Regions from separate parts of the Halanaerocella petrolearia genome, predicted to be linked through region 1. Evidence: riboswitches for the same ligand, from Rfam matches in the RefSeq annotation. Region 1 holds a riboswitch; the other holds the start of a gene.
What was found. Region 1 has a riboswitch for cyclic di-GMP ahead of ACYQ39_RS07925 (DUF554 domain-containing protein). Riboswitches for the same ligand answer to the same signal wherever they lie in the genome.

Region 1 (9,590 bases):
TAACAGCTAGAGAAGAAGCTGAAATTAGACGGGAGGTAATTGAACTAGGTGTTTCTCAGATTGATGCAGGAACTAGAATTGAGATGAATGGTTATACTGAAAAGGATGAAGAACAGGATTTAAATCGAGAACAGTTTAAAATTGGTGATACACGTTCTTTAGAAGAAGTAATTCATGAGCAGGTTGGTAATGGTAAATTACCATCATTTTGTACTGCTTGTTATCGGCTAGGTCGAACTGGAGAACACTTCATGGAATTTGCTATTCCAGGATTTATTAAGCGCTATTGTACTCCTAATGCTATATTAACTTTTAAAGAATATTTAGAGGACTATGCAACTGAAGAGACTAAAAAAGATGGTGAAGATCTGATAGCTAATAAGATGACTGAAGTAGATAATCAGGATATTAAAGAGGAATTAGAGACTAAATTAAGGCGGGTTGAAGATGGAGAACGAGATTTATACTTTTAAAACAGATATAAGTAATATAATAAATAAAGCTGAGATGAAGGTCTGGTTAGCTAAGAAGTATGGTAAACGAGTAGACCATATTTTTAAGATAGGAGAAGAACAGTTTACTACTCCGCAGACAATAGCAGAGAGTTCAGATTATGTATTATTAGGACAGAATATTGAAGAGATTAATGAACAGTTAACAGATTTATTTGAGCAGTATTTAGATTGAGTTTAAGCTATGAGTTATTAGCTGTTAGCTATTTCAAAACCTCTACAATCAAACTCTAATTCTGGGGTTTTGATTTTAAATTGGCTCATAACTCATAGCTCACGACTATTTCGAAAGCAGGTGGCAAAATGGCTTTACGTGATAAGTTTTTAGATGAAGAAAGTAATAAGCAGTCAGTTCTAGTATGTACGTCTACGCATCATATGTTAGAAGCTAATCAGCAATTAAAAGAAGGTGGCATTGAAACTGAATTAGTTCCTACGCCACAGGGGATTGGTTCAGCTTGTACCACAGCTATTCGTTTCAGTAGAAGTCAGGAACATAAAGTAGAACAGATACTCAATCAAGTTACTGAAATTGAATGGGAAGATATTTATCCAATTGAGAAGAGAGATAGAAGAGAAGAATGGCAAGATTTATTAGAGCTTGATTTAAGAGATGAATTCAAAGATGTTTTAAGTAAGGTAGCCCAAGATGAAGTATTATCTAAATCAGAGGTAATAACTCTTTTAGAAGCCGAAAGTGATGGTGAGCTAAAAGCTTTATTTGAGTCTGCTAATAGAATGAGACGAGAAATGGTAAGTGATATGGTTGATATTCGAGCGGCAATTGAGTTTTCTAACTATTGTACTAAAAACTGCAACTATTGTGGTCTACGCCGTGATAATGAGGTAGAACGTTATCGGATGACTGAAGATGAAATTTTAGAGGGAGTAGCTGAAATAAATGAATTGGGAATTCAGACGGTTATTCTCCAGTCTGGTGAAGACCCTTGGTATACTACTGATAAGATTGTGAGTATAGTTCGGCGCATTAAAGATGAGTTTGGAATGAATATTACTCTTAGTTTAGGTGAGCGATCTTTCGAAGAGTATAAAACCTTTAGAGAGGCTGGGGCCAACAACTACTTACTAAAGATAGAATCTGCTAACCGTTGTCTATTTGATCAGATTAATCCTGATGATGATTATAAGATAAGAAGACAACATACCAAATGGCTGAAGGAGCTAGGTTACATTACTGGTTCAGGTGGAATGATTGGTCTTCCTAATCAGACTATAGTTAACTTGGCTGAAGATATTCTATTCCAGAAGAAGTATGGGATTCATATGATTGGAGTTGGCCCTTTCTTACCAGCTGATGGAACACCATATCAAGATCATTCTCCAGGAGATTTTTTACTATCACTGAAAGTAGTAGCAGTTATGCGCCTGGTATGTCAGAATGTATTTATTCCTTCTACTACTGCTTTAGCCTCTTTGACTGAAGATGGACAGACAGAAGGATTGAAAGCTGGGGCCAATGTAATCATGTTGATTATGACTCCCCCAGCATTACAGGAGAACTATCAGATTTATAGTAACAAGAATATGGTGGATTTAGACTTTGCTGTTCAGTCAATCTTAGAGGCTGATCGGAAGATACCACCATATATTAATTTAGATCAACTTAATCGAATAGATAGGAGTGAGATAGATGCAGAAAACACCACAGGCTAATAGAGTTCATATTGCTATTTTAGGTCGGAGAAATGCTGGGAAATCAAGTCTGGTTAATGCCTTGACTAATCAAGAATTAGCTGTTGTTTCTGATGTAGCAGGAACTACTACTGATCCTGTTTATAAGTCGATGGAATTGCATCCTTTAGGGCCAGTAACAATGATCGATACAGCTGGAATTGATGATACTGGAGAATTAGGTGAATTACGGGTTAAGAAGACTAAAGAAGTCTTAAGTCGGACTGATTTGGCAGTTTTAGTAGTTGACCCTGAACAAGGAGTTGCTGACTATGAAAAGGATCTATTAGAAGAAGTAGAAGATAGAGAGATTCCTGTAGTAGGAGTCATCAATAAAGCAGATCAGGTAGATAATCTAGATGAGCAAGGATTAATGAAAGAGTTAGGTCTTAAGTTATTAACTGTTAGTGCTACCCAAGAGACTGGAATTGAAGAATTAAAGAAAGAGATTGTCTTTAATGCTCCAACAGAGTTTGAAGAACCTCATATTATTGGGGACTTAATTAACCCGCAAGATACAGTTGTCTTAGTGGTACCAATTGATAGTGCGGCACCTAAGGGGCGTTTGATTTTGCCACAGATGCAGACTTTACGTGATGCTTTAGATAATGATGCTCAAGCAATGGTTGTTAAGGATACTGAACTGAAGGGAGCATTAGCTGAGCTTAAGTCTAATCCAGAGCTTGTTGTAACTGATTCGCAAGCTTTTAAGGAGGTATCTGCTGATGTACCAGAAGAAATTGAGTTGACTGGTTTCTCTATTCTTTTTGCTCGGTATAAAGGTGACTTAGAGATTTATACTAAAGGTGTTAAAGGGATTGAAAGGTTGAGTTCTGGTGATAAAGTTTTAGTAGCTGAGTCTTGTACTCACCATCGCACTGCTGAGGATATAGGAACAGTTAAGATACCTAACTGGATAGAAGACTTTGTAGGTGATGAATTAGAATTTGATCATGTAGCTGGGAGAGAATTTCCTGATAAGATTGAAGAATATGATTTGATTGTCCAGTGTGGTGGTTGTATGACTAATAGAAAAGAGATTTTATATCGCTTAAAGAAGGCTGACAGTTTAGATATTCCAGTTGTTAATTATGGGATGTTGATTGCTCATGTCCATGGTATTTTAGACAGGGCGTTAGAGCCTTTTCCAACTGCTAAGGAGATCTGGGAACAAGAATAAGTAAGAAAAGGGATGATATAAGTGATTTATCTCGATAATGCAGCTACAAGTTGGCCTAAACCAGAAGAAGTCTATCAAGCAATGGATCAGTTTATGCGCCATAAAGCAGCAAACCCAGGTCGGGCTGGACATAAGATGGCAGCTCAAGCTGGTGAATTAGTCTGGCAGACAAGAAGGCTATTGGCTGAATTTTTAAATGCAGCTAGTAGTCAAGAGATTATTCTGACTAAGAATGCTACTGAGGCTTTGAATTTAGCTTTACAAGGCTACTTAGAAGAGGGAGATCATGTAGTAACGACTAGTTTGGCCCATAACTCTATCTTACGGCCATTGAAAGAATTAGAACCAAAGGTAGAAGTAACAATTATTGAAGCAGATAATTCAGGTCAGGTTGAGATAGAGCAGATTGAAGATAATTTACGGCAGAACACTAAGTTAGTAGCTGTAACTCATGCTTCTAATGTAACAGGTTTTTTATTACCTATAGCAGAAATAGGAGAGTTGTTGGAAGAAAAAAATATTAAACTATTAGTCGATGCAGCTCAGACAGCTGGTGTCTATCCTCTAGATGTGCAACAGATGAAGATTGATCTGCTAGCTTTTACTGGTCACAAGTCTTTATTTGGCCCGCCAGGTACAGGAGGATTATATTTAAATAATGGTATAGAACTCAATTCTTTATTATTTGGAGGTACTGGTAGTAACTCAGAGGATATTTATCAACCACGGATTAGACCAGATAGATATGAGAGTGGAACACCTAATACAGTTGGCTTAGCTGGTTTAAAGGCCGGAGTAGAGTTCATTCTAGAGGAAGGTTTAGATAATATTAGACAGCATGAGCAAGAACTATTAGATTATTTAGTTACTGAATTAGAAAAGATACCAGAAGTTACTTTATACCGACCAACTGATATAGATAAACAAGCTCCACTTCTGTCAGTCAACTTTGGTACTGAAGATTCAGGAGAAGTAGGATATATCTTAGATAAGGCTTTTGATATAGCAGTCAGAACTGGTCTACATTGTGCTCCCTTAGCTCATAGAAGTTTGGGTACTTTTGAACGTGGTACAGTTAGATTTAGTTTAGGTTATTTTAATACACTAGATGAGATAAAGGAAGTAATAGAAATTAGTAAAGAAATAGCTGCTGAAGTTTAGGAAGGGCCTTGGCCCTTCTTTTTTTAGAAATTAAGTAAAAAATAATATTTGGTTTAGGAAGGAAATTTCGATATTATATAGTATTATTGTAATGAGTAATGAAAGTTTAAATATTATGGTAATATTTTGAATGATTATAAAATTAGTAATTAAAAATAATCCTCGAGAGTGGCACACTTATTTAAAGATAAGGTCGCAAAGCTATGAGTCTACGGCATAATAATCATTATGCTAAGGCTGTCAGGCTATCGAAAGGAATATTGGTCTATATACCCTATTCCTTAATTTTAGCTTGAGAGGAATAGGTTTTTTTGATAGATAAACTATTTTTATTAAAATTTAATCCAAGGAATGATGTTAATTATGATAGGAACTGTAGTAAATACTATATCGATTATAATTGGTGGTGTCTTAGGTAGATCATTAGGAGATAAACTAAATGATTCTTTAAAGGATATTGTAATGCAAGGTTTAAGTTTAGCAGTTTTATTAATTGGATTACAGATGGCTTTAAAGGGGCAAGAAGTAATCTTAATTATTTTTAGTTTAGTAATTGGAGGATTAATTGGAGAATGGATAAAGATTGAAAAACGTTTAGAAGAGTTAGGTATCTGGCTAGAGAAGATATTTAATAATCAAGATGGAATTGTAGCTGGATTTGTTCAGTGTAGTTTAATCTATTGTATAGGTGCTATGTCAATTATGGGAGCAATTCAAGATGGTTTACAGAATGATCCATCTACTTTATATGCCAAATCATTGTTGGATGGTTTTTCGGCTATAGCCTTTTCTTCTACTTTGGGAGTAGGGGTTATATTATCAGCTGGATCTGTTTTCATCTACCAAGGTACAATTACTCTGTTAGCTAGTTGGTTAAAAGTTATTTTAACTCAGGCTGTGATAAACGAAATGACTGCTACTGGAGGCTTATTGATAGTTGCTATTGCTTTTAATATGTTAGGGATAACTGAAATAAAAGTAGGTAATTTATTACCAGCTATTTTAGTAAGTATTATATTAGGAACATTTATTATTTAGTTATGAGCTGTGAGCCATGAGTTAAGCCAAAACCAAAAAATAAATTTATTTCAAATTTCTTAAGATTTGTACATTGTCAATTGTAAACTATCAACTATATAGGAAAGGAGGAAGAAAATGAATACTGATAATCAGAAAGAAGAAATTACTTTTAAGTTTATACCTCATACTTCACAAGGGATATTTACTCTTCGTCTTTCTAAAAAGTTTATTAAAGTTACTCTTACATTCATGTTAATAGGATTATTGACTTTAGTAGGGGGATTATATTATTATCATAAACAATATAATCTTTCTCTAAAGAGAATAAAGCAGTATATACCTTTGAAAGAAAAAAACAAAGAATTAAGAAAGAGTAATAATCATCTACATCAAAAACTAGCAAAATTATCGAAACAAACTGAAAAGATCAAACAAGAGTTTAATAGGCTAAAAAAGGAAAATCAGAAGATTAGACAGTTAGTTGATTTTAAAGACCAGCTTAATAGCCAAGCTAAAGCTGAAACTGTTTCAGTTAGGACAGTAAGTTATAATTCAAATCAGAATTCAATTAAAAGAGCTGAAGATAACTTGCAATTATTAAAAGAGGCCTTACCACAAGGGGAGAAGAATGTATCTCAGCTTAAAGAAGAAGTAGTAGAGTATAAAGATTATCTAGTTTCTAAACCACATGGATGGCCAATAAAAGGTGATAAAGGAAGAATTACTTCTGCTTTTGGTTATCGTCATCATCCAGTTCTTAATAAACGTGTTTTTCATGATGGATTGGATATTGGAATCTGGTATAACCATAAAGTAGTTGCTACAGGAAAGGGAAAAGTTATATTTGCTGGGAAGAAATCTGGATATGGAAATGCAGTAGTAATTGCTCATGGATACAACTATCGTACTCTATATGGACATAATAAAAGATTATTGGTCAAGGCTGGAGATAGAGTTGAGCGAGGAGATGTAATTGCTCTATCAGGTAATTCAGGTCGTAGTACAGGGCCACATCTTCATTATGAAATTTTACTTAATCGTCGACCAGTTGATCCAATGGATTATATTAAATAGGAGGGACTAATAATGTTTAATAAGAAACAATCAGATGAAAAAAAGATAGGAACAGTAATTAGCCAAGGAACAGTAATGGAGGGAGAAATTAGAGTAGCAGAATCAATTAGAATCGATGGACGATTAAATGGTAAACTAATTGTAGAAGGAGATGTTTTTGTAGGTCAGGAAGGAAAGTTAACAGCTGATATTAAAGCTCAAAATGTAATGATTGCTGGTTTTGTAGAAGGAAATGTGAAAGTTAAAGATAAATTAGAGATTGTAAGTACAGGAAAATTAGCTGGAGATATAAGTATGTCTAATTTAGTTATTCATGATGGAGGTGTTTTTGAAGGAAGTAGTACCGCTAATTTAGATCATTCAGAATCCGAAATAGTTGATGATTACCAAGAAGATAGTGTTGATGTAACTGAGGAGGAAGATGATGAAGTGTAAGATTGTTGAATCAACAGAAGAATTAAATCAAGCCTTAAACTTAAGAAAAGAAGTATTTGTTCAGGAGCAAGGAGTATCTCTAGAATTAGAGATTGATGGTAAAGATAATGAAGCTGAACACTTTATAGTAAAAGAAGGCGAAGAAGTAATTGGTACTTGTAGACTAAGAAACCAAGCCGAAATAGGTAAAGTAGAACGTATGGCAGTTAGGTCTAAGTTTCGAAAACAAGGTATAGGTACAGAATTAATAACTAAAGTTATAAGCTTTGCTACTAGAAATAATCTTTCTGCTTTGACATTACATGCCCAATTATCTGCTCGAGATTTTTATAATAAAAATGGTTTTCAAGTTGTTTCTGAAGAAATAATTATAGAAGCTGGAATTGAACATTTAAAGATGAAATTAGAATTATAATTATTTTAAACTTTTTGCTAACGCATAAGAGATTATTTTAGACATTTTAAGTACTATATTTAATCTAGTACTCTGTAGTACAAAGTATTCCATATAACCAGCTACATTGACTAAACCAGTAATATGCAAATCCCCTATTTCTGGTAACTCCTTATCGACTCCTGAACCAGGCTGTAAAGGGCCATCTTTAACACTAATTGCACCTACACTACTACTCTTTCCTAATCCAGCGTCAATTGCAATAATAAAGGGATTGTTATAAGTCTGTTGAATTAAATTTAATTTTTCTTTTAAATTTGTAGCGTGGACTGGAGACTCTAAAGTTCCTAAGACATCAATCTTATTAAGGCGAAAGTTATTTAGTTTAGAACCTACTAAAGGGCCAAGTGAATCTCCAGTGGAACGATCAGTACCAATACAGACTATAATTATTTTTTGTTGTTGATTGTGATATCTTAATTGTAATTGGCGATTGATGATTTTTTTCAGATTGGATATTGCTAGTGGGTCATCAACATGAACCCTGTCATGTGTTAATAATTCTTGACGATCAAAAGTAGTAGATGATATATTCTGTAGATTAGTATAACAGGATTGACAGACTGGTTTTTGATCTTTAATAAATTTGGGGCTGGGTAATTCTTTACCACAGTACTGACAGAGTATCTGTTTTTTATTTTTCATACTATCTATTTCCTCCCCAGCTTAAGTTTTTTGTTTGTTTCTTTTAGTATATGATTATTTATCCAGTTTAAAACTGTAATATTTTACTAAAATTTATCTCATTCCTTACCTCATATATATTAGATGGGGGAGGGATAATATGAAATTAGATAGATATTTACAAGTGACTGTAACTTATATTGGTGCTATTATTGGAGCTGGATTTGCTTCAGGGCAGGAAATACTACAGTTTTTTGTCAGTTATGGTCCAAGTGGTCTATTAGGAATAATTTTATCTGGATTTTTATTTATTTTCTTAGGTATTGCTATTGGATTAGTAGGTTATCATATTCAATTAGTAGATTATCAAAGTTTATTTTATAGATTAGGTGGTAAGGTAATTGGTTTATTAGCAGATTTATTTTTAACCTTGTTTTTATTAGGTAGTTTAATTGTAATGTTAGCTGGTTGTAAAGAAATATTCAATCATTTTTTCAATTGGCCAATAAATTTGGGTTTGATTCTGACTATTATAACTATAGTAATTACTAATTATTATGGACTTGATGGAGTAATGAAGTTAAATACTATATTGATTCCTATTTTAATTTTAATTAGTATTGTAGTAGTTATTAATTTGACTTCTAGTTTTGAATTGAATAGTAGTCATTTTTCTCTTAATTGGATGCCTATATCATCAGCATTAATTTATAGTGGGTATAATTTAGTTTTAGGAATGGCAATTCTGTTACCTCTAACAGCTAAGGTGGAAAAGAAGGAATTAATTTGGGGTATTTTTACTGGTGGCTTAATATTAGGTATCATTGCTTTTTTAATTGGATATATTCTACTGGATTTCTTTAGTAGTGTAGTTGGTAGTGAAATTCCTATGTTACATATATTAAAGGTATATAAGATAAGTTTATATTATATTTATGCTTTAGTCTTATGGTTAGCAATGATAACGACAGCTAGTTGTAATTTATATGGATTAGTGACTAGATTAGAAGCAATATCTAAATTTAGAAAGAGCACGTTGTTAATCATTATCTTATTTTTTATTTTACCAGTAATCCAATTATCTTTTTCTCAATTAGTAGAGTTTGTTTATCCTTGGTTAGGAAAGATAAGTTTAAGTCTGGTAGTATTGCTGATAGTTAGTTATGGTGTGCAAAAGGTTTATAAAGGAAGTGGTAATTGTGGAAAGCACTAGCTCTAGTTGGATAGAAGTTAATTTAGATGCAGTTGAATATAATCTAGAACAGGTAGCAGAATATTTAGAGCCAGAAACAGATATTATGGCTATTGTGAAAGCTAATGCTTATGGTCATGGAGCAGTTAAAGTAGCTAAAAGAGTACTGCAAGCTGGAGCTAGCTGGTTAGGGGTAGCTACAGTCGCTGAAGGCGTAGAGCTTAGGCAAGCAGGAATAGATGCTCC
Region 2 (9,590 bases), on a different contig from region 1:
ATTACTTTATACTCTTTATTCTTAATAATATTTACTTTTTCCTTTAAACCAGGAGTTAAATATAATTGTTGATCATCTGTTATAACTAAAGCTTCCACTTGAGAAAGTTCTCTAATCAATTTTAACCCCTTCTTGATTCCTAGTACATAAATTGCTGTAGATAAAGTATCTGCATCAAAAGAATTATCAGTAACAATAGTAGAACTAATAATTCCTTTTCTAGCAGGTCTTCCAGTCTGAGGATTAAGAATATGATGATATCTCACTCCATCTTTCATAAAATAACGTTCATAATTTCCTGATGTAACTACTGTCTTATCTTTTACTTTTATAGTAGCCATTACATCTCCTCTTGGCTGTTTTGGATCTTGAATTCCAACTTTCCAAGCAGTTCCATCAGTTTTAGATCCTAATACCGATACATTCCCCCCTAAACTGATAAATCCACTTTTTACCCCTTTTTCTTTCCATAACTCAATTATCTTATCAGCTGCATATCCTTTAGCAATCCCACCTACATCCAATATCATATCTGCTTGTGCAAGAAAGATTTCATTACTCTCAGGAAATAACTTAACTTTATTATAATCAACTAAAGCTAATTCGGTTTTTATCTTATTTTTTTTAGGAACCTTGGCCTCTTTAGTACCTATCCCCCATAATTCAACTAAAGGTCCAATAGTAGGGTCAAAAGCCCCTTTAGTCAATCTAGCATACTCTAAACTCTTCTTAAGAACTTGATAAGTATCATCACTTACTTTAACTTTTTCTCGTCCAGCCGCCTTATTAACTTGATTTATTTCACTCTCTCTAATTCTTGAGCTCATCTTTTCTTCCAAATCTTCTATAATAGAAAAAGATTCTTTTATTATTTGATCTGGTTGAGAATGATATACCTTCATCTTAACTACTGTTCCCATCATATAATCTGATTTTAAACTCGATTTTATGTTCCTTTCTCTTTTATCACAGCCTATTGCACTTAATAATAGAATGAAAATTATACTCAATACCAAAATTTTGTGGTATTTTCTCATAATTCCCCCCAATAGTTTAATTATATTCTCTTATTTACTTTCTAATAAATCCTACTCATAATTAACATCGTAATATATTATTTTACTACATTTTGTTTTAGTTGACAAGGAGATATAAATATAATAAGATGATAATGAGAGTACACCCTTATGGTATATTCTTTCTAGTATAAATTGTATTCTCCTGTTTTTATTTTAATCAGCTGTGAAAGATATATCTTTCACCTTATTGCAAAGGAGGGAAATTATGGGAAAAAGAGTTGTTATTCTTGGTGCTGGTTATGCAGGTATCAAAGCTGCTAAAACCCTTAATAAAAAGTTTAAAAAGGATGATACAGTAGAGATTACCTTAATTGACCAGAATAAGCACCATACTCTATTAACAGAGTTACATGAAGTTGCTGGTAATCGAATTGGACCTAATGGAGTTAAAGTTTCTTTAGAGGATGTATTTGCTAAGACTAAGGTAAATCTAGTCCAAGATAAGATTACAGATGTTAATACAGAGCAACAAAAACTAACATCTGAAACTAATGATTATCAATATGACCATCTGGTATTAGGTATTGGTAGCGAACCAACTTACTTTAATATTCCAGGTATGGAAGAAAACGCATTCACCCTTTGGTCTTTAGATGATGCTAAAGACATTAATAATCACATTCGTAACATGTTTAAACTAGCTGCTAATGAAACTGACTTAGACAAAAGAGCTGAAATGTTAACTTTTGTTGTTGGTGGAGGTGGCTTTACAGGAATTGAAACTGTAGGTGAAATTGCAGAGTGGACAGATAACTTATGTGAGCGATATAACATCTCACCTAATGAAGTCAGTATTAAAGTTGTAGAAGCTATGGATAATATCCTACCAGTTCTCAGTGAAAGAAGAATTAATAAGGCTAAGCAATACTTAACTGAAAAATTAGGCGTAGAAATACTTACTGAATCCAGTATTTGTGAGGTTACTGACAATAGTGTAGTCATCAATACTTGCGAAAAAGAAGACGGTTACATTGTTAGTGATGAAAGCTCTAAAGTTGAACAAGAGATTAAAACTCAAACTTTGGTCTGGACTGGTGGCGTAAAAACTAAGAGTCTAGTTAAAAAACTAGGTTTAGATTTAAATCGTAGAGATAGAGTAGAAGTTAATAAATACTTACAGACTTCAATTGATAATATTTATGCTATTGGTGATAATGCTTATTTTGAAAATGAAGATGAATGGGTACTACCACAATTAGTTGAGGCTGCAGTACAGGCTGGTGAATGTGTGGCCTATAATATTCATGCTCAAATTACAGGCTCTGAAATGAAAGAATTTGATCCTCAATTACATGGAGTCATGGTTTCTATTGGCTCTAATTATGCTGTTGCTGAACTTGAACCTATGTCAGGAATTACTATTCCTTTAATTGGCTTTTTAGCAATGATAACCAAACATCTTGTTAATATGCATTATCTCTTTGAAGTTAATGGTTTTAGCTTAATCTGGGACTATATTGAACATCAATTTAAGGATGTTAAAGGAGGGATTGGAATGCTAATCAATCATTTAAGCAAAAAATCAGGTACTTTCTGGTTAGTACTACTGAGAGTCTTCCTTGGTGTTAGATTTTTATTAGAGGGTGTTACTAAATTACAAGAAGGATGGTTGACTGGTTCAGAAGAACATCTTATTTCTGGTGCCTCTTCTATGCTTTGGAGTGACGGCACACCTCAATTATATATTGACCTAATGAAATCTATTGTTGGCCCTAACCAAGTAATATTCCAGAAAATAATGGTATTAACTGAACTAGGAGTCGGCTTAAGTCTAGTCTTTGGCTGTTTAACTATCCTAGGTGCTTTAGGAGCTTTAGGACTGAGTGCCAACTTCATCCTAGGTGGTTTAGGATCAGATGCCGGTATTTGGGAACAAGTCTGGTTATTCCTAATCTCAATTACTATGCTTTCTGGAGCAGGAAAAGCCTTTGGGATTGATTATTATCTAATTCCTTGGCTTTTAAATCTATCTAACAACTCAGTAGACTTTAATCAACGAGATTTATCAGCCTAAATAGAATAATTAATAAGAGCGGTCACTTGATCGCTCTTATCTTATTTATAGCTTAACTCAAATCCCAAAATTCAATCATCTGATCTATTAACTGCTCCCAATTAGCCTGACTAGTATTTAATATCAGACTTGGTAAATTACTTTTAGTTACTAGTTGTTTTTTTCTTTTCTGTCTTCTAATGTAATGTTCAATTATCTCTTCTTCAGTCGAACCATAACGAGAGATATAATTTCTCCATTTTTGACCACGACTATAGATTATTCTTTTACGCATAACTTTTGGCTCTATCTCCAAAAAACATAGCTTAGTATTTAACTGGGCCAACTTCCTATCAATCTCTGCTAGATCATCCCAACACAAGTGATCAAAGTAAGTGGCATGAGTAATATGAAATCGTTCAAGTACAAAAGCATACCGATGTTCTGATTCAGTACCTACCCAACCTCGTTTTTGATAGTAATCTTTATATTTCTCTAATGGTTCTATAATATCAAATAACAACTCTAGGTTATCTTCTTTAGTAAGTTGGCCCTGATTATACTTCTTTTCCAATACTCGTTGAGTAATATCTTCACCATAAGTTAAAAAAGGCATGAATTCTCGCTCTAAAATTTTTGGAGACTTTAATAAACTACGAATAATTGTTGATTTACCAGTAGCAGGAATTCCTTCAAATATAATTCCTGTAGATGGAACTGTCATTCACTTCATCCTTTCTTTGGGCATTTTATATTAATTCTTCTCTACTATCTCATTAACAAAGGTCTCAACTAATTGCGGATCAAATTGACTTCCAGCTCCTGCTTTTATCTCCTCTAAAGCCTCTTCTTTACTCATTGCTTCTTTATAAGACCGTTCATTAACCATTACGTCATAAGCATCTACAATAGAAATTATCCGAGCATTAAGTGGGATCTCTTTTGCTGCTAATCCTTGTGGATATCCCGTGCCATCCCACCACTCATGGTGACTTAAAATACTCTCAGAAATATCTGCCAATTCAGGTGATGATTTAGCAATTTGACTTCCTATTTCACTATGTCTCTTCATTTCTTCCCATTCTTCTTTGATCAAAGGAGTTGGCTTATTAAGTATCTCTTCTGAAATACCTACTTTGCCTAAATCATGTAGTTCGGCTAATAGACTCAAATCAGTCAATTTAGCATCAGATAAATTTAGCTTTTTACCTATTTTTAAGGCAAGTTTTTTCAGCCTATTACCATGTTCTACAGTTTCATTAGTTTTTTCTTTTAATGTTCTTAATAAAGAAGAGAGAACACTATTATGAAAACTCTTACTTTCAGTCAACTTCATCTTATACATCCAATCTTCTGCTTCTTTAAAAATATCATCAATATCTTCAGTAACTTTTCTCTTAGTAGCATAACCTAAACTAATACTAATCTCTAATAATTCTATATTTTGTTCTTCGCAGTTTTCCTTTATTCTAGAATATACTTTTTTAGTATTCTTCTTATTAGTTTTAGGTAATAAGACTACAAATTCATCTCCACCCCAACGTACAACGATATCATCTTCTCGACAAGAATCCTTTATTACTTGAGCCGCTTCAGATAATAATTTATCTCCTAATTGATGACCAAAAGCATCATTAGTTAATTTTAGGCCGTTAATATCTCCTACAATAATACTTAATGGTAACTGATTCTGCTGATCTAATAAATCAAGTTGCTCTTCTAAATATCTTCTATTGTATAGACCAGTTAAACTGTCGTGATAATTCAAATATTCAATCTCTTCTTTAGTCTTTCTCTCTTCAGTTATATCTTTAGCAGTACAGATTAAAGATTCAACTTCATTATCTTTATTTAACTTAGGAACTTTACTAATTAACAATACTCTCTCTTTTCCATGCTGATTTTTAATAGAATACTCAAACTCCTCTTTCTCTTGTTTGCTAAAAACCTTTTTATTATTAGTAATATACTCTTCAGCTACTTGCTGATCAAATAAATCTTCTATATTTGTATTTCTAATATCTTCTTTTTCTAAACCTAAAAAATCAGCATGGGCTTGATTCACTTCTCCATATAGATTAGCATCTTTTAAATACCAAATCTGAGTCTCACTATTATCCAATAACATCTTCTGTTTCATATAAAGGTCTTGATATTTATCCTTACTTCTTTTTAACTTATTCTGAAGATCAATTTTCAAACTATGAGTAATATAAGATAATAAACTAGTTAATATAGTAAATATAATAAATATTATTTTACTTATAGATGGGTTAACAGTAAATAAGAGCGACAAGATAACTAAAGAAATTATAATCAAATTATAATTTCTTAACTGGGGAGTTGTTTTAAATATAAAATTTGTAACTATAATCACTACCAAGATACCAATAGCATAATTAATTGAATAATTATTTAAGTAAGCAAAATAAATAAGATGAATATTAATAGTATATAACACGAAATAAATAATAGTTACTAAATTATTTCTTATCTTCTCACTTATAAAAGATAAAATAAAAAATATCAGAAGTATAACTGCTATAACTAACCTATGCTTAAAAGAAAAAGGATCAATGGCATGATTACTTAGCTTATATATTATTCCAAATGACAGATACAAAAACATAACAATTATTAAAAACCCTCGATAGGCTACTACCTCATAATCTTCATTAAAGAATCTTTTCATAAAATTTATCAATTTAGCCTACACCAACTTTCTTATTATTCAACTAAATATAAAACCCACCTTATTTAAAAATAAGGTGGGTTCACCACTAGCTCCATATAATCCAGGTGACCAATTACAGATTATACTTCACAGCTCTTAATAAATATACATTTTTATTAAAATCACTAATTTAAACTACATTATAATACATACCCTGTAAAATAATTTTAATATAAGACCATAATTTCCTCCTTAAAATTAAATTTTCTCATAAAATTATGTAAATTAAAAAAACTATGTTATAATATTTAAGGAAGGTATAGATAATTATACTATAATTTAATATCTTTGTCGTTAAGTGTGATTTATATCATATTAAATTACAACAAATTATCTTACAATAAAGATAGAATTAAGATTTAAAAATAATAAAGGAGGGATTGTTTATGTCAATGTTTTGTTATCAATGTCAAGAAACAGCAGGAGGCAAAGCTTGTACAGTTAAAGGAGTCTGTGGAAAAGAAGATACAACAGCTAACTTACAAGACCTTTTAATCTATTTACTAAAAGGAGTTTCTACTTATAGTACTAAAGCTAAAGATTTAGGAGTTGCAACGCCTGACATAGATAAGTTTGTCATGAAGAGCTTATTCATGACTATTACTAATGCCAATTTTGATAATGATGCCTTTGTAGAACAGATTAAAGAGGCATTAGAAGTAAGAGCTAAAGCTAAAAAGAAAGCAAAAGAAGCAGGAGCAGAATTTAATGATCTATTTGCAGGAGCTACTTGGACTGCAGGTACTAAAGAAGAATTTATTGCTAAAGGTGAAGAGGTTGGCGTGCTAGATACGGAAGATGAAGATGTTAGATCTTTAAGAGAACTTATTACTTATGGTGTTAAAGGAATGGCTGCTTATGCTGAACATAGCTATAACTTAGATTATGAAAGCCAAGAAGTCTATGACTTTATGCAAGAAGCTTTAGCAGCTACAACTGATGATAGTCTGTCAGCTGATGACTTAGTAAACTTAGCTATGCAGACAGGTGAACATGGTGTTCAGGCTATGGCTCAATTAGATCAAGCCAATACAGACACGTATGGTAATCCTGAAATTACAGAAGTAAATATTGGTACTAAAGATAATCCAGCCATCCTAATTAGTGGTCACGATCTAAAGGATATGGAACAATTACTAGAACAGACTGAAGGTACTGGAGTAGATATTTATACTCATTCTGAAATGTTACCAGCTAACTATTATCCTGCCTTCAAAAAGTATGATCACTTTGTAGGTAATTATGGTAATGCTTGGTGGCAACAGAAAGAGGAGTTCGAAAGTTTCAACGGGCCAATTCTATTTACAACTAACTGTATCGTGCCTCCAAAAGATGATGCTAGCTACAGTGATAAGATCTTCACTACAGGTTCAGCTGGTCTAGATGTAGCTACTCATATTGAAGCAGATAAAGACGGAAATAAAGACTTTAGCCAGCTTATCGAAGTAGCTAAAGAATGTGACGCTCCAGAGCAGATTGAAGACGGTACAATAGTTGGTGGCTTTGCTCATAACCAGGTCTTAGATCTAGCAGATAAAGTAATTGAGGCTGTCAAAGAAGGTGCTATTAAGCAGTTCTTCGTGATGGCAGGTTGTGACGGAAGAATGAATAGTAGAGATTATTATACTGAATTTGCTAAAGAACTACCTGAAGATACAGTAATCTTAACAGCAGGATGTGCTAAATATAAATATAATAAGCTAGACTTAGGCGACATTGGAGGTATTCCAAGAGTCTTAGATGCGGGACAATGTAATGACTCTTATTCTCTAGTAGTTATTGCCCAGGAGTTAGCTAAAGCCTTTGAACTAGAAGATATCAACGATCTACCTATCTCTTATAATATTGCTTGGTATGAACAGAAAGCAGTAATTGTACTACTAGCATTATTATATCTAGGTGTTAAGGATATTCACTTAGGGCCAACATTACCAGCCTTCTTATCTGACAATGTAGCTAATGTATTAGTCGATAAGTTTGGAATTGCAGGTATTGATAATGTTGAAGATGACATTGAACAATTTATGGCTTAAAGCTTAATTAATAAAAAAAAGCTGGCTCCTTAAAGGGCCAGCTTTTTTTATATTACAACTTATTAATTTTTAGTGAAACTTAATCATATACTGTGTCATTACTCATACTCAATTGTCTCCTTAGGACAAACTGAAATACACTGCTCACACTGAATACATTCGTCTTGGTCTATTTCATGCTGTCCGCCCTGTTCTCCAGAGATAGCATCAACAGGACATTCATTAGTACAAAGTGTACAACCTACACATTCATCACCGATTACAATCTGACTTCCTTTATCAGCATCTTTAGTTGGATTATCCTCTACTTCAAATGGAGTATCTACCATAGCATCAGTAGGACAGACCTCTACACATTGACCACAACCAATACATTCTTCTGCATCAACAACTGGTAGGTTATCTTCCATTTCAATAGCATCTACAGGACATTTTTTAGCACATAGAGTACAGCCAATACAACCAACTTCACAGTCATCTTTAACTTCTCCACCTTGTAAGACTGATTTACATCTAGTAAATACTTCTTGCTCTTGACTGAACATAGAAATAATATTGCGAGGACATTCTAAAACACATTTCTCACAACCAGTACATTTATCTGGATCAATTTTAGGAAGCCCATTATCTGTCATCTCTATAGCATCAAAAGCACATACAGCCTCACAATCACCAAAACCTAGACAACCATAGCTACAAGACTTGATATTTGACTCCATATTAGCAGCTTGACAAGTAGCTACTCCTTGATAATCAGCCTTCATACTAGTCTCTTGGTTACCACCTTGACATAGAACTTGAGCTACTTTAACTTCTGTAGAACCTCCAGCATCTACACCCATAATTTCAGCTACTTTATCGGCTACTTCTGCACCACCAACAGGGCAGCCATCGACTGGTGCCTCTCCTTTGACTACTTCACCTGCAAAACTTGAACAACCAGGCTGACCACAAGCACCACAGTTGGCCCCTGGTAATGCCTCTTCTATCTTTTCCTTTCTAGGGTCTTCATCAACTGCAAATTTAACTGAGGCATAAGCTAAGCCACCAGCAAATAAGGCTCCTAAAGCCCCCATACTAGGAACTGCACTTTTAAAAATACTTAAATTCATATTTAGTCGCCTCCTTTAAATTCCCGAGAAGCCCATAAAGGCCATAGCCATCATTCCGGCAATTAATAGAGTAATTGGTGCTCCTTGTAAAGGTTTAGGTACATTAGCAAATTCTAATTTTTCTCTCATACCTGCCATTAAAACTATTGCTATAGTAAATCCAACTCCAGCTCCTAAACCAAAAATAGTACTCTCAATAAAGTTATACCCATTGATAGGAATCTGTAAAGCCAATCCTAAAATAGCACAGTTAGTAGTAATTAAAGGTAAAAAGATACCTAATGCCTTATATAAAGGAGGGCTGATCTTCTTAACAGCCATTTCAGTCAACTGTACAAAAGAAGAAATAACTAAAATAAAAGCTACATATTTCATATACCCTAACCCTAAAGGAATTAAGATAAATGTATTAATAGCCCAGACACAAATTGCAGAAGTTGTCATTACAAAAGTCGTAGCTAAGCCCATACTAAAAGCTGTTGGAATCTCTTTAGAGACTCCCAAGAAAGGACAAATACCTAAAAACTGAGATAAAATAAAGTTATTAGTAATCGATGCAGTTAAAAATATTAAAAACAAATTTCCAATATCATCCATTCTGCAACCTCCTTACATTAAATGCTTTTTGTTCTATCTTGA

Region 2: another riboswitch for cyclic di-GMP. It lies ahead of ACYQ39_RS04945 (diguanylate cyclase); the one in region 1 lies ahead of ACYQ39_RS07925 (DUF554 domain-containing protein).

What each region holds. Positions count from the first base shown of each region.
Region 1 covers NZ_BAAHXW010000002.1:133,051-142,640, reverse strand. Annotated here, with positions in the region: gene hydG ([FeFe] hydrogenase H-cluster radical SAM maturase HydG) at 1-473, shown strand, start outside; gene ACYQ39_RS07945 (hypothetical protein) at 448-687, shown strand; gene hydE ([FeFe] hydrogenase H-cluster radical SAM maturase HydE) at 816-2,186, shown strand; gene hydF ([FeFe] hydrogenase H-cluster maturation GTPase HydF) at 2,164-3,384, shown strand; gene ACYQ39_RS07930 (aminotransferase class V-fold PLP-dependent enzyme) at 3,406-4,545, shown strand; cyclic di-GMP riboswitch class I at 4,706-4,798, shown strand; gene ACYQ39_RS07925 (DUF554 domain-containing protein) at 4,909-5,583, shown strand; gene ACYQ39_RS07920 (M23 family metallopeptidase) at 5,701-6,639, shown strand; gene ACYQ39_RS07915 (bactofilin family protein) at 6,652-7,074, shown strand; gene ACYQ39_RS07910 (GNAT family N-acetyltransferase) at 7,064-7,489, shown strand; gene yyaC (spore protease YyaC) at 7,490-8,173, opposite strand; gene ACYQ39_RS07900 (YkvI family membrane protein) at 8,313-9,365, shown strand; gene alr (alanine racemase) at 9,352-9,590, shown strand, end outside.
Region 2 covers NZ_BAAHXW010000001.1:961,051-970,640, forward strand. Annotated here, with positions in the region: gene ACYQ39_RS04930 (FAD:protein FMN transferase) at 1-1,037, opposite strand, end outside; gene ACYQ39_RS04935 (FAD-dependent oxidoreductase) at 1,285-3,093, shown strand; gene ACYQ39_RS04940 (hypothetical protein) at 3,146-3,796, opposite strand; gene ACYQ39_RS04945 (diguanylate cyclase) at 3,827-5,776, opposite strand; cyclic di-GMP riboswitch class II at 5,830-5,913, opposite strand; gene hcp (hydroxylamine reductase) at 6,193-7,839, shown strand; gene ACYQ39_RS04955 (RnfABCDGE type electron transport complex subunit B) at 7,938-8,951, opposite strand; gene rsxA (electron transport complex subunit RsxA) at 8,967-9,548, opposite strand; gene rsxE (electron transport complex subunit RsxE) at 9,566-9,590, opposite strand, start outside.